4 regions of the Sinobacterium caligoides genome follow, and region 2 is predicted to be linked to each of the others. Evidence: riboswitches for the same ligand, from Rfam matches in the RefSeq annotation. Region 2 holds a riboswitch; each other region holds the start of a gene.
What was found. A riboswitch is a leader RNA that binds a small molecule or an ion and turns the genes downstream of it on or off. The one in region 2 is predicted to bind cobalamin.
Positions count from the first base shown of each region.

Region 1: it holds a riboswitch for cobalamin, as region 2 does, so the genes downstream of both, EDC56_RS02040 (CbtB domain-containing protein) here and EDC56_RS03080 (TonB-dependent receptor) in region 2, are expected to answer to the same signal.
Region 3: it holds a riboswitch for cobalamin, as region 2 does, so the genes downstream of both, EDC56_RS08405 (TonB-dependent receptor plug domain-containing protein) here and EDC56_RS03080 (TonB-dependent receptor) in region 2, are expected to answer to the same signal.
Region 4: it holds a riboswitch for cobalamin, as region 2 does, so the genes downstream of both, EDC56_RS03730 (ribonucleoside-diphosphate reductase subunit alpha) here and EDC56_RS03080 (TonB-dependent receptor) in region 2, are expected to answer to the same signal.

Region 1 covers NZ_RKHR01000003.1:414,689-417,671, reverse strand. Annotated here, with positions in the region: gene EDC56_RS02050 (TetR/AcrR family transcriptional regulator) at 1-487, shown strand, start outside; cobalamin riboswitch at 1,056-1,249, shown strand; gene EDC56_RS02040 (CbtB domain-containing protein) at 1,282-1,464, shown strand; gene EDC56_RS02035 (CbtA family protein) at 1,588-2,358, shown strand; gene EDC56_RS02030 (ATP-binding protein) at 2,321-2,983, shown strand, end outside.
Region 2 covers NZ_RKHR01000003.1:665,358-668,340, reverse strand. Annotated here, with positions in the region: gene EDC56_RS03080 (TonB-dependent receptor) at 1-1,763, opposite strand, end outside; cobalamin riboswitch at 1,904-2,072, opposite strand; gene EDC56_RS03075 (GNAT family N-acetyltransferase) at 2,547-2,795, shown strand; gene EDC56_RS03070 (NAD-dependent epimerase/dehydratase family protein) at 2,931-2,983, opposite strand, start outside.
Region 3 covers NZ_RKHR01000004.1:383,517-386,499, reverse strand. Annotated here, with positions in the region: gene EDC56_RS08405 (TonB-dependent receptor plug domain-containing protein) at 1-1,628, opposite strand, end outside; cobalamin riboswitch at 1,770-1,917, opposite strand; gene EDC56_RS08400 (ketopantoate reductase family protein) at 1,984-2,910, opposite strand.
Region 4 covers NZ_RKHR01000003.1:818,564-821,546, reverse strand. Annotated here, with positions in the region: gene EDC56_RS03740 (LysR family transcriptional regulator) at 1-206, opposite strand, end outside; gene rhtB (homoserine/homoserine lactone efflux protein) at 370-993, shown strand; cobalamin riboswitch at 1,099-1,384, shown strand; gene EDC56_RS03730 (ribonucleoside-diphosphate reductase subunit alpha) at 1,638-2,983, shown strand, end outside.

The DNA of each region.
Region 1 (2,983 bases), 250 kb from region 2:
TGGCTTGTCGCAGTTGCGTATTGATACAGTGGCAAAAAAAGCTGGTGTGACGAGGCCGACAATCTATGCCAATTTTGCGACTAAAGAGGATTTTCTTCGTGAGTTGGAGTGGCAGATTCAGCGGCGAGCATTAACCCTGATGCGTAGGCATGCGGGCGATGCTACAGGTATTGAGTTTGTCTATCGTATGCTCGATGCCGTTTTCGAATTGCTTGAGCAAACGCCTGAGCGCTTAAGGAGAGAGGTCTTTGGTTTCATGCTTCGTCACCCGGCTAAAACGGGCTGGGATGACAACGAGGTTTGTGTGTTCTTGTGTGAGAATATAGCTGAGGCGCAAAAAAGCCTTGAGCTAACGGCAGAGTGTAGTGCGCCACAGCTATTGAAGCGAATCATGACTGCTGCCTTTGGTTTTGTTGTCGTTGAAGTACAGTCGGTAGAAATTAGAAAGGAAAGCTGTCGTCAGATGCTAAAAATGTTATTGCGTTGAGTTTATTTTTATAGAGGTTCTTACTAGGGGGCTTGTTTTGTTTTGCTATTTCACTATGTGGTGAGAAACAACAAGTAAGGCCTTTAAAGTCAAAAAATAGAGTCTTGATGTATAAAAAGAATTTTTGTATGGCGACTGTTTTATGCGGCTGAGACCCTGAAAGCTCTGAGTTGGTGGTTGTATTTTTGCTCCCGAAGTACATACAATGCCCGCTTGCCAATTTACTCGAGCTTTTTATGCAGGCACGGATTTATCGATTTTTTGAGGGGCTGGTTGAATCAGGTTTAAGTGGCCGTTTAGAGGGTTTTGACCAGCGAGAAGAGGGCATATCATTCACTTTGCCTGCTCTATATCGACAGCTTTTTTCAACGGAGGAGTTAAGCTATCGGCACTTTAGGTCTGTACTTTATTCGAGTGAGCTTAACCAGCGTTTGGCGAAGCAAGGGGTGGCTGTCGGTATTTTACACTCGAGCAATAAGGTGGATAAAAATATTTATTATCTGCATAGGCTCTGACGCTCACTCCCAATGTTAGTGCTTGATTATACTTACTACCCTAAGTAGAATTCCCGGATCATACAATAATAGGTGCCCAGTGATGGGATAATCGGGAAGTTTGGTGGTCGTAAGACAATCCCAACGCTGCCCCCGCATCGGTAAAAAAGAGTAGTCTGTATCTGCCACTGGAAAAAATCTGGGAAGGCACAGGCGACGTTATATAACCTTTTTGAGCCCGAAGACCGGCCTGTTAATTCTTTCCTTTATCATTGCACGGTGGGTGCAGAGGCTATATCTATGTCTTCACATGTTGTTGAGCAGCAATCGGCTGCTTCAGTAAAATCTTCTTCACTAGCGCAAGCTTTCGGTGCAGCTATTTTCGGTATTCTAGTATTGTTTGCCGTTGGTTTTGCACCCATGGATGCAGCCCATAATGCGGCGCATGACACGCGCCACTCTTTGGCCTTTCCTTGCCATTAAGTCACTTTCTGCAATAGCGCTCACCACCTTTTCGGGTGGTTTTTGCCGTTGTTAGTTGAGAGCTTAAAATTTTAAATATTTCTTGTCTCGCGTTTTGCGAGCGATTGCTAGTGGAAAAATATCATGATATTTCGTGGAATTATTTTTAATGCCATTTTGGTAGGTTTGTTGGCGGGTCTCGTTTTAACTATTGTCCAGCAGCTCAGTGTTGCCCCTATTATTTTTGCTGCAGAAGCTTATGAGGTGGCTGATGAGCCGGCTGTTGTACATGAGCATGAGCATGAGCACGGTGAGGCTGTTATAGGTCATCATCATGACGAAGAGGCTTGGGCGCCAGAAGATGGCACCGAGCGTACTCTTTATAGCTTGCTCTCTAATGTATTGGCTGGAGTTGGTTTTTCCGCCGTCCTTATGGCCGTGATGACACAGTTAAGCGCACAGGGTGTCGCTCAACTTAATTTACTCAAAGGTGCGATTTGGGGGGTGGGCGGCTTTCTTGCTTTGTTTGTTATCCCGGGTTTGGGGCTTCCGCCAGAAATACCAGGCGCAGAAGCGGCAGCGATAGAAAATCGTCAAACGTGGTGGCTGTTGGCAACTGTGTGCAGTGCAATGGCTTTGCTTGTTTTGTTTTATGGTCCGTTTGTTAGTAAATTTATTGCGCCATTATTGCTGGCGCTGCCTTTTATCTTGGGAGCCCCGCACGCTGATGCACCGATGTTCTCGCACCCAGATCCTGTTGCGTTAGCTGCACTCAACAGTTTGCATGAAGAATTCTTGTGGGCTAGTGGCGCGGCAAACCTAGTGTTTTGGCTTGTGCTTGGTGTAGCTGCGGCCTGGGCCGTAAAGCGAATTGTCAGTGCATCAGCCAGTGTGGCACTGGAAGCTCGTGCCTGATTACCCGTTTTCAGCCGTTGTAGGGCAGTCCCCATTTAAATTGGCCCTACTTTTGGCTGCAATTGAGCCGGCTATTGGTGGGGTTTTAATTAGTGGGCCACGAGGTCTGGCTAAGTCAACATTGTCGCGTGCTGTCGCTGATATTTTGCCGTCTCAGAATGAGCGAGTACCGTCTTTTGTGACGCTGCCGCTGGGCGCTAGCGAGGAAATGTTGGTCGGTAGTCTCGATCTACAGCAGGTTCTAGATAACAAAAAGGTGAAGTTTGCTCCGGGGTTATTGGCTAAAGCGCACGGTGGGGTGCTCTATGTCGACGAGGTTAACCTGTTGGCGGACCCATTGGTTGATTTATTGCTGGATGTTGCGGCCTCAGGCGTCAATGTGGTCGAGCGTGACGCTATTAGTCATTCGCATGCCGCAAAATTCATGTTGCTTGGTACGATGAACCCTGATGAGGGGGAACTACGAGCACAATTACAAGACCGTTTTGGTTTATGTGTGGAATTAACTAATGACTACGATCCGGCTCAACGAGTGGAAATTGTCCGTTTACGTGAGCGCTTTGATGGTGATCCTCAGCAGTTTCTTGCGCATTATGCCGATCAACAGTATTCGTTGGCTGAGCGT
Region 2 (2,983 bases):
GTGAATGCGCTGTTCATACTAATGTTCAGGGTGTCACTAAGGCGCATAAACACTTCAAGTTCGATGCCCTTTGAGCGTTGTTCGCCGATTTGACTCGACTGACCAAAAGCATCGTTAGCGAGTAGATTGTCTTTGCGGATATCAAACAAAGCGACGGTGTATTGCAGGTTGTCATTCATTAATATTTGTTTCAGGCCAACCTCTAGTTGTTTGCCTTCTGCAAGTTTCATGTTGGGTGTGCTAGCGGTGAGAATAGATTGCACGGAGTCCACCGCTTTACTGGCTTGTGCATAGAGGCTGATATTCTCTTGTGGCTGATATACCGCGCCAAAGCGCCAGCTGGTGCCTGATAAGTCGTCGTTAATAACGGCATAGGGTTCGGCGTGTTCTGGGCCATTGCTGCGGGCAACGTCATTGCGATCAAAGTCGATACTGTCGTGGCGCAGGCCGCCTACCAGGCTGAACTGATCGTTGATCTGAATGTGTTCATCAATAAAAATCGCATAGTGCATTGTTTCAGAACTGAAGTCTTTGCTGGTACGGTATTCGACGCCGTCTGCCCACTTTCCTGCTAACGGGTTAAGTAAGTCTACCGATGTTGTGCCACCGTAACTACGGTTATTCTTGTGGGTAAAGTCGATACGATTAACTTCTGCGCCGACACTGAGGCGATTTGCCATGCCTGCAGTATCGAACTCGAATAACATATCAGATCGATTACCTAGCTGTGTTTGATCGTGGAGAATCTCTAGGTAGTACGCCCTATCTACCTGCCCGCTATCCGGGTTAAAGCTATAGCTTTCAACATTACGCCAGTGTCGATTTGCCATTAGGTAATAGCTATCACTTCTGAGGGTTGCGTTATCATTGATCTGCCATTGAGCATTTAAGCGTGGCCATAAATCTTCATAGTTAACGATACCGTCTTTGATATTGTAATTATTTTTTCGAATACGTTGATCAACTTTGCCATCGATTAAAGGGGTACCCCAATAGGTTGAGGCATCAATGTCGGCATAGTCAACACTGAGCTTTATATCGAGGTTATCTGTGGCTTGCCAGTGTAGTGAGCCTGCAAATACAGAGCGCTGCTCATCTGCATCGTCAACATCGCCATCACTCTTGTGGCTGACAGCGTCAACTCGGTAGGCAAGGTCATCGCTGATGCCGCCGCCTGAGCCTATAGCGAGGCGGAGTAGACCAAAGCTGCCTGCGGTAACATCCAGTTCGTTACGTACGCTGCCAAACTGGGGAGATTTAGGCACATAGTTGATGGTCGCCCCTATCGCTCCAACACCGTTGATAACAGAGCCTGGCCCTCGTAATACTTCGACTCTCTCAAGTGTCCAGGTGTCTGCTGGAAAGGTGACGGTACCAGCGCCAACGTATAAGCGGGTACCGTCATAGGTCTGTACGACAGAGCTATGACCGTTAAAACCACGGACTGCCATGGAGGTGCCGCCGTTGCCTGGGCTGGCTGTAGCGGCAAAGCCTGCAGAGCGTGTTACGGCAGACAGGGGGGAATAATCTGCTTTGAGGGCAATGTCTTGTTTGCTGATGATGTCTACACTGCCCGGTATATCCATGCTCTTTAGGCCGAGGCGATTAGAAGCGCTATTGGTATCTTTCAGGTGTAAGGTATTCAGGTATCTTTTACCCTCCACCTCAACTTCTTCTAGCGGTATAGTTTCAGCAAAGGCACTGGCGGATATTGGCAGCAATAACCCAAGGCTATTGTTAATAAATTTATTCTTATTGATCACTGTGCAACCTCAATCGTCAAATAGCATAAAAGCGCGAATGAGGGAGGGGAAATAGAGATAATGTACATAGCATGCAGAATGAAAAGGTCGTTCACTCGACGTATTCAGTGCATAGCAGCTCTATGAAGCCCTCCGCTTCATATTCATCGTATCGCGAGGCAGGTGTCGGGCTTTCACAGAGTGATTACCGTTGCGGGGGCAGCGTTGGCATTGTTTAGATAAAGATATCGAAACGCACCATCTTCCCATTTAACCTATCCAATCAATCGTTAAAAATTGACAATAGGCACCTCAAGATGCGCGAAATCCTAACACAGTCGTTTTGTGTACGCAAAATTTATTGATGTGCATCATTCGGTGGTTGTGTTGAGTTTTTAGATAAAATTAATTTTCATATATTGTTGCCCCAGTTATCGTGGGCTTAATTAATGGTCATCGGTAGAATAACAAGACTTACTATATCTAGGCTTGCTATAACTACAGTATTCAAAGTCGCTAGTAATATGGCTATGACTTCGTTACGCTCGCTGTTGAATGTGTAAGGTGTACTGAGGGGGATAGGTGGAAGTCGTAAATTATAATGAAAAATATAGAAGTGATTGTTTAAGGATATTCAAAAGTAATAGTGGAAAGTTTTTCTCATCCGAGGAGCTTGTAGATTTCCAGTTGTACTTAGATTCTATGTCATCTAATGCTTCATATTTTGTAATTTTAAGAAAGGGTGAAGCTGTAGCATGTGGCGGCTATGAGAGTCTTGGAGAAATCGTTGGGCTTTGCTGAGGGATGGTTGATAATGACTGCCATGGTCAATCCATCGGAACTTTTCTTTTGAAGTATAGGCTGGCCAACATAGGGAGAAACTTTCAGCAGGTCGATGTGCTGATCGATACGTCGCAGCACACGGTTGATTTTTATAAAAAGCATAACTTTACAGTTATAAAGATAGAGAAAGATGGCTATGGGCACGGGCTCGATAAGGTGCATATGCTTTATAAGTTAGGTAATGCTGAGCTTGATGAGTTTGTGCGATAGCCAACGTAAGCACTTATTTCTAGGCTATTAATAGCGTTACCGGAGTCGCGTAAAAAACAGCTGTAGAGTCTTAATGTTGTAAAGAGGCATGAGGTCGCAATGACCGAAGCCATGAATGATCATTGCGCGCTCTGCTTACAGTTGGTTGTTACTCTCAAGCTGGGCAAACATGGCATTGATTGCCTCAG
Region 3 (2,983 bases), on a different contig from region 2:
GTTTTACCTGTGTTGTCATTCTCGGCCATCAGTCGCGTGTAGTTGGCGTTTAATTTCCACTGATAAAACTCGGTCGTAGCGATAAGCTCATAGCCTTTGAGGGTTGCTTTACTGATATTTTCTGGTTGAGAGTAGAATGTCTCGGGGTTGTAGCCCCACTCAATCAGGTCGTCAACGTTGTTGTGGAAAAGGTTGACCTGCCAGTCGACGACATCGTAGTCGCCACGAATAGAGAATTCTTTATTGGTTGAAGTCTCTGGTGTGATGTCTGGGTTGCCTTTAGACCCGCCGTCATTAGGGTAATATAAATCGTTGAAGCTCGGTGCACGGAAGGCGGTACCTACGCTGGTGACGATATTGATGTTGTCTGTCAGGTCAAAGCCAAACTCGGCGTGGCCGGTGTTGTTACGTCCGTAGGTGCTGTTGTCGTCGCTGCGGGCAGAGAGGGAGAGCTGGCTGCGTGAAAAATCCACTTCGTATTGTGCGTAGACGGCGTTGTTGTATCGATTGTCTTTATCGTAGTTGTCGCTTGTATCGATCTTGTCATATTGGGTGTCGATACCGGCGATGATTCGTTGCTGATTGGTGATGGTGATTTCGTTGAGCCAGCTGGCAAAGTAACGCTGAGTGTTGAACTTTGATGCTAGGGCTAATACGTTATTGTTCTCTTCGGAGAAACTGTCTTTGCTAACGTTGCCGTCTTTACTGCCGCCAAACACCAATTCTGTACGCCAGTTTTCAGTGGCTTGTAGTGAGGCTTTTATTGAGGCAGCTTGAACAAGGTAGTCAGTATAAGGATTGATATGCGTGCTTGTCGGTAGAGGGTTGTACTTAGAGTCTGTGGGTTTATTGATATCGTATTCACTTTTCCCCTTGGACTGGTAGAAGCTACCCTTCAATGTGAAATTTTCGCCGAAGTGCTTGCCCAATGAGGCCGTTATGCTGGTGTTGCGAAATGCGTCCTTGTCATCGTTACCGTTGCCCTTTTCAGCCGTGCTGTCGAAGCCTTCGCCCTCGTGATGTGAGGCGGATAATTGATAAAAAGTATCATCTTGCTGCCCTTTGATACCGAGGACGCTACTGAGTGTGTTATGTGAGCCATAGCTCTGTTTGATAATGGCTTTACTATAGTCTTCACTCGCCGTGCCATCATTGGTAAATAGCTGAATAACACCGCCAACAGCATCGGCACCATACAGGCTGGAGCGCGCGCCGCGGACTATTTCGACGCGATCGATACTCTCTGGGTCAATATATTGATAGGCTGTGGAGCCTGTTGTTGCGGAGCCAATGCGAAGACCGTCCAGTAGTACCACGGATTGCGCTGTTTTCGAGCCGCGAATCATGAGTGCCGTTTGTGCACCGGTACTACCACTCTGTACCATATTGACACCAGGTGTCGTGGCCAATAGCGCACCTAAAGAAGGAGGCTGGCGGCGATTGATATCATCTTTATCAATAACGGTGACAGGGGCCAAAACTTTGCTGATGGGGGTTGCGATGCGGTTGCCGACGACGACCATTTCCTCCATGATTTCTTCTGGAGCTTCGCTGGCTAAGGTTGTATTGGCTAACAGGGCATTGGCGCTAACAATCGCCAAAGGTAGAGCAAGTAATGTGTGTTTCATGGTCAATCCCAATCAAGGTCTAGTGTTGTGATTCGCTTTAATGATGCGAATTCGTTACTAACGGATTGGGCGGGGGAAAGGCAGACACTGACGGCTTACTACCGGAGTGGAATTCTGCGATGAGGCCCTCCGCGTCATCGTTATGGATAACTGTCGAGGGCAGGTGTCGGGCTCGCCTTTACTCTTATTAGAGTATCGGCCTACCGTTGCGGGGGCAGCACAGGAATGAGGGCGCGAAGCCGGTACCTGTTTCCCTGAGATTATCAGTGTCATCTATGATTACTGGATAATTCCTCGTTCAGTGGCGGCGACTATACCGGGAGTGCCGGTTCTGGTCAATTGTCGGCGACATGGGTTAAGCGTTAGGCTTGAGCAATCTGATGTCGTCTAACACCTTTTGGTTACACGGGACTTTTATGTTGTGTTGCGCGGCTCGTTGGCAGAGGTAGCCGGTAATAAAGTTGATCTCGGTGTCACGTCCCGCAAGTACGTCAGCGAACATCGATGAGCGATTGGCGGCGGTGATCTTCGCCACGTTTAAGGCGGTCGATAGAGCGGCGGGAACGAGCTCTGCAAGGCCTTCGGCGGCGATAATACGATCGAGCTCTTCAGCGAGTTGTTCGAGTCGTGGGCGAGCTTGGGGGTGGTTGATCAACTCCCCGTTATGGCAGCGATAGAGGGCGGTGAGGGGGTTGATTAGGCAGTTGATGGCCAGCTTCTGCCACAGCTGTCGTTCGATGTGTTGATCGGCGCAGATAGTTAACACGTCGGTTGGCAGCTCGGCGATCAGCGCGCTAGTCTCTGGGGTGTCGTGAGCGTTTTCTGGGTAGCGACCAATGCGTGTGGTACCTGCGCCGGCATGTACCACATGAAAGGGCGATTGCAGATAAGCACCGTCGGTGCTGACACCACAATAGAGTCGAGCATTAGGGTAGTGGTCGAGGATGTGCTGCTGTTGGCCCATGCCGTTCTGTAGGCTCAGGATGATGCAGTCATCGGTTAAGCGTGATGCTACGCTGGCAAGTGCTTGGGCGGTATGCTGAGCCTTAGTGGCGATGATCAGGCGGTCGATGGGATGGTCGTACTGTACTGCTGTGTAGGCTGTTGGCTGGCATTGAAATGTCGTCGTCGAGCGTTGTAGGCTAATGCCACCGGCGGTGCGATAGCGCGTTAAAGCGTCATTATTCCTGACCACGAGGCTTGCGGCAATATGCTGTTGTTGTAAACTGGCGGCCCATAGACAACCGATGGCACCGCCGCCAATAATTACCCAGTGCTGCATATGCTACCCCTGATCTTGCCCGATGATGGTAACCGCCGTCGTTTCACGGGGTTATGTTGCAGGGGCCATAGTA
Region 4 (2,983 bases), 150 kb from region 2:
TCACCGCTATCGCTGAGACGGAGCTTACGCGTCGTGCGCAATAACAGGCAAACGTCGAGAGCCTCTTCTAATTTTTTGATACTTCGGCTTATCGAGGAGGGGGAGCTGCCTAGCTGACGGGCCGCCTCGGAGAAGCTACCCGTTTTCACAACGCGGACGAAGACGGCCATTTCGTGTAGTAAGTGAATCGCTTTATTTGTGCTCACAGCGCAAAAGCCTTTTCTATTGGTGACGTATTATCATCAATCTACCTTGCACGTATACTTCGCGCAAGTTTTTCACCTGTGCTTGAAGATACAGCTTGCCCTTCTAGGGCGTTGCTTTGAGCCATGGTGAGGGTTGGAGTGATGGGTAAGTCTGAGGTGCATAATGGATTTTAATGTCTGGGTTAGTTTTTTTCTTGCTTGTATGGTGTTGTCGTTATCGCCGGGTGCTGGTGCGGTGAACAGTATGTCAAATACCATGAACTATGGCTTTAAGATGAGCTTTATTGCCAATCTTGGTCTGCAGCTTGGCAATGCTTTTAATATACTGGTTGTCGGGTTGGGGCTGGGTATGCTGTTGGCGCAGTCGGCCTTTGCTTTCACGGTTATTAAGTGGATGGGGGTGAGCTACCTGATTTACCTGGGGTATCGTAAGTTTACTGAGACGACAAGTTTTGATTTGGCTGAGGGGCAGGGGCGGCCTAGTTCAGTGTCATCGCTGCTTGCCCAGTCGTTCGTCGTTAATGTGACAAACCCTAAGGCGATTGTTTTTTGGGTGGCGCTATTACCCCAGTTTTTACTGCCAGGGCGTCCTCAGTTTCCGCAGGTGATGACTATGGGGGGAACAATGATAGCAGTCGATATGACGGTAATGATGGGCTACGCTTGGCTGGCGAGTAAGCTGGTTAAATTGATTAAGAATGAGCGCCATATTCGTTTGCAAAACCGTATTTTTGGTAGCCTGTTCATCGCTGCCGGCTCGCTACTGGCCATCGCCAGTCATCATTGAGCCGCTGTTATGTCACAGCCCGGCGCCTTCTGTAGAGCTTAGAAGACAGCTGTTACTTCAGGCTTTACATTAGATGGAATAGCCTATATTGTGTCGGTGCTTTGATTTTTGCGCACATGTTGTGGTTTCCGCCAGGAGACATGGCATGTATACAGCGTAAGACGAAGAGGGAATCCGGTGTGAATCCGGAACTGACGCGCAGCGGTATGGGAGAACGAACGCGACACGAGTGCAAGTTATCGCCAAAGCATTGGCTGCTGACACTCAGGCACTGTTGATCAACGATCAATGGGAAGCCGTCGCTGTAGGTGATTGTGTGGGACGATAGAGATTATCGGCTTTCATAAACTCGCTCCTGAGTCCGAAGACCTGTCAAAGTGCCTATTGCGACAGACAAACTAACGGTCTGCCAATGGGGATATCATGCCTTCGCGAAACAGGTGATGAGAAGACACCCTGCGCATCATTGACGATGCCGTAGTCGCCTCGACTATGGTCGTTCGTTTGCCAGTACTGTGTGATTCGGTCTCAGCCTGTTGGGCGTAATACTGAGTTTACTGTGAGTGTGTTGTTCTCTTCGCCGCGTCTATGACGTGTTATCGCGGAGGGAGTTAACGATACGCGGTATTACACAGGTGATGATCATGTCTCAGCAGCTTAACAGCTACTCCGAACCGACTATTCAAGTTATTAAACGCAACGGCCAGCCGGCACCTTATCAAGCTAGCAAAATCGCTACGGCTATCACTAAGGCGATTTTAGCGGTAGAGGGGCAGGCCGCCTCAGGCTCTAGCCGAGTTAAGCAGACGGTAGACCAGTTGGTCGATGAGATCGGCCAACGTATTAGCCGCTACCGCCCCGACGGCGGGGCGGTGAATATTGAAGAAATACAAGACCAGGTTGAGCTGGGTTTGATGCGCAAGGAGCTACACAAAGTCGCGAGGGCTTACGTACTCTACAGGGAGGAGCATGCGTATCGTCGTACGGAACAAGAACAAGAGCAGGCTCAGATCGGTATTCGGGTTGCCCATGCCGATGGTTCCGAGTCGTTGTTGAATCGAGGGCGTTTGAGCGCTGTGATTGGTTGGGCCTGTAGTGGCTTGGACGATGTTGATGTGGCCCGGCTGTTAAACGACGCCGAGGGGAACCTCTACCATGGTATTAAGCAGCAAGATGTGGCGACAGCGTTGATTATGGCGGCCCGCTCCTTGATCGATGAAGAGCCGAATTATTCACAAGTCACCGCACGCTTGTTGTTGGAGGCTCTGCGGGAGGAGGTGCAAGGCTTTCTCGCTGTTGATGAAGTTTCTGCTGGCGCGGTTGGCCTGGAGGCGATGTATTACCCGCAGACACTATTGGCCTCGATTGAGCGGGGTATTACCTTGGAGTTGTTGTCGCCGGAGCTACTCTGCTTCGATTTGGCGCGATTGGGCGAAGCCATTAAGCCGGAGCGTGATCTGCAGTTTACCTATCTTGGCCTGCAGACGCTTTATGACCGCTATTTTTTGCACTGGCGTGAGAGTCGCCTAGAGTTGCCGCAGGTCTTCTTTATGCGTGTCGCCATGGGCTTGGCGTTACATGAGCAGGATCGAGATCAGCGGGCGATTGAATTTTATGAGCTGCTCTCATCGTTTGATTATATGTGTTCGACACCGACATTATTTAACGCAGGGAGTAAGCGCCCGCAGTTGTCGTCGTGTTATTTGAGTACTGTGCCCGATGATTTAGGGGGGATTTATGATGCGATTAAAGATAACGCTTTGTTATCGAAGTGGGCCGGGGGTTTAGGTAACGACTGGACGCCTGTGCGAGCAATGGGTTCGGTAATTAAAGGGACTAACGGTCAGTCTCAGGGAGTGGTGCCTTTTTTGAAGGTCGTTAACGATAGTGCTGTTGCCGTCAATCAAGGAGGTAAGCGTAAAGGCGCTGTCTGCGCCTATCTTGAATGCTGGCATCTCGATATCGAAGAATTCTTAGACCTGCGTAAAAA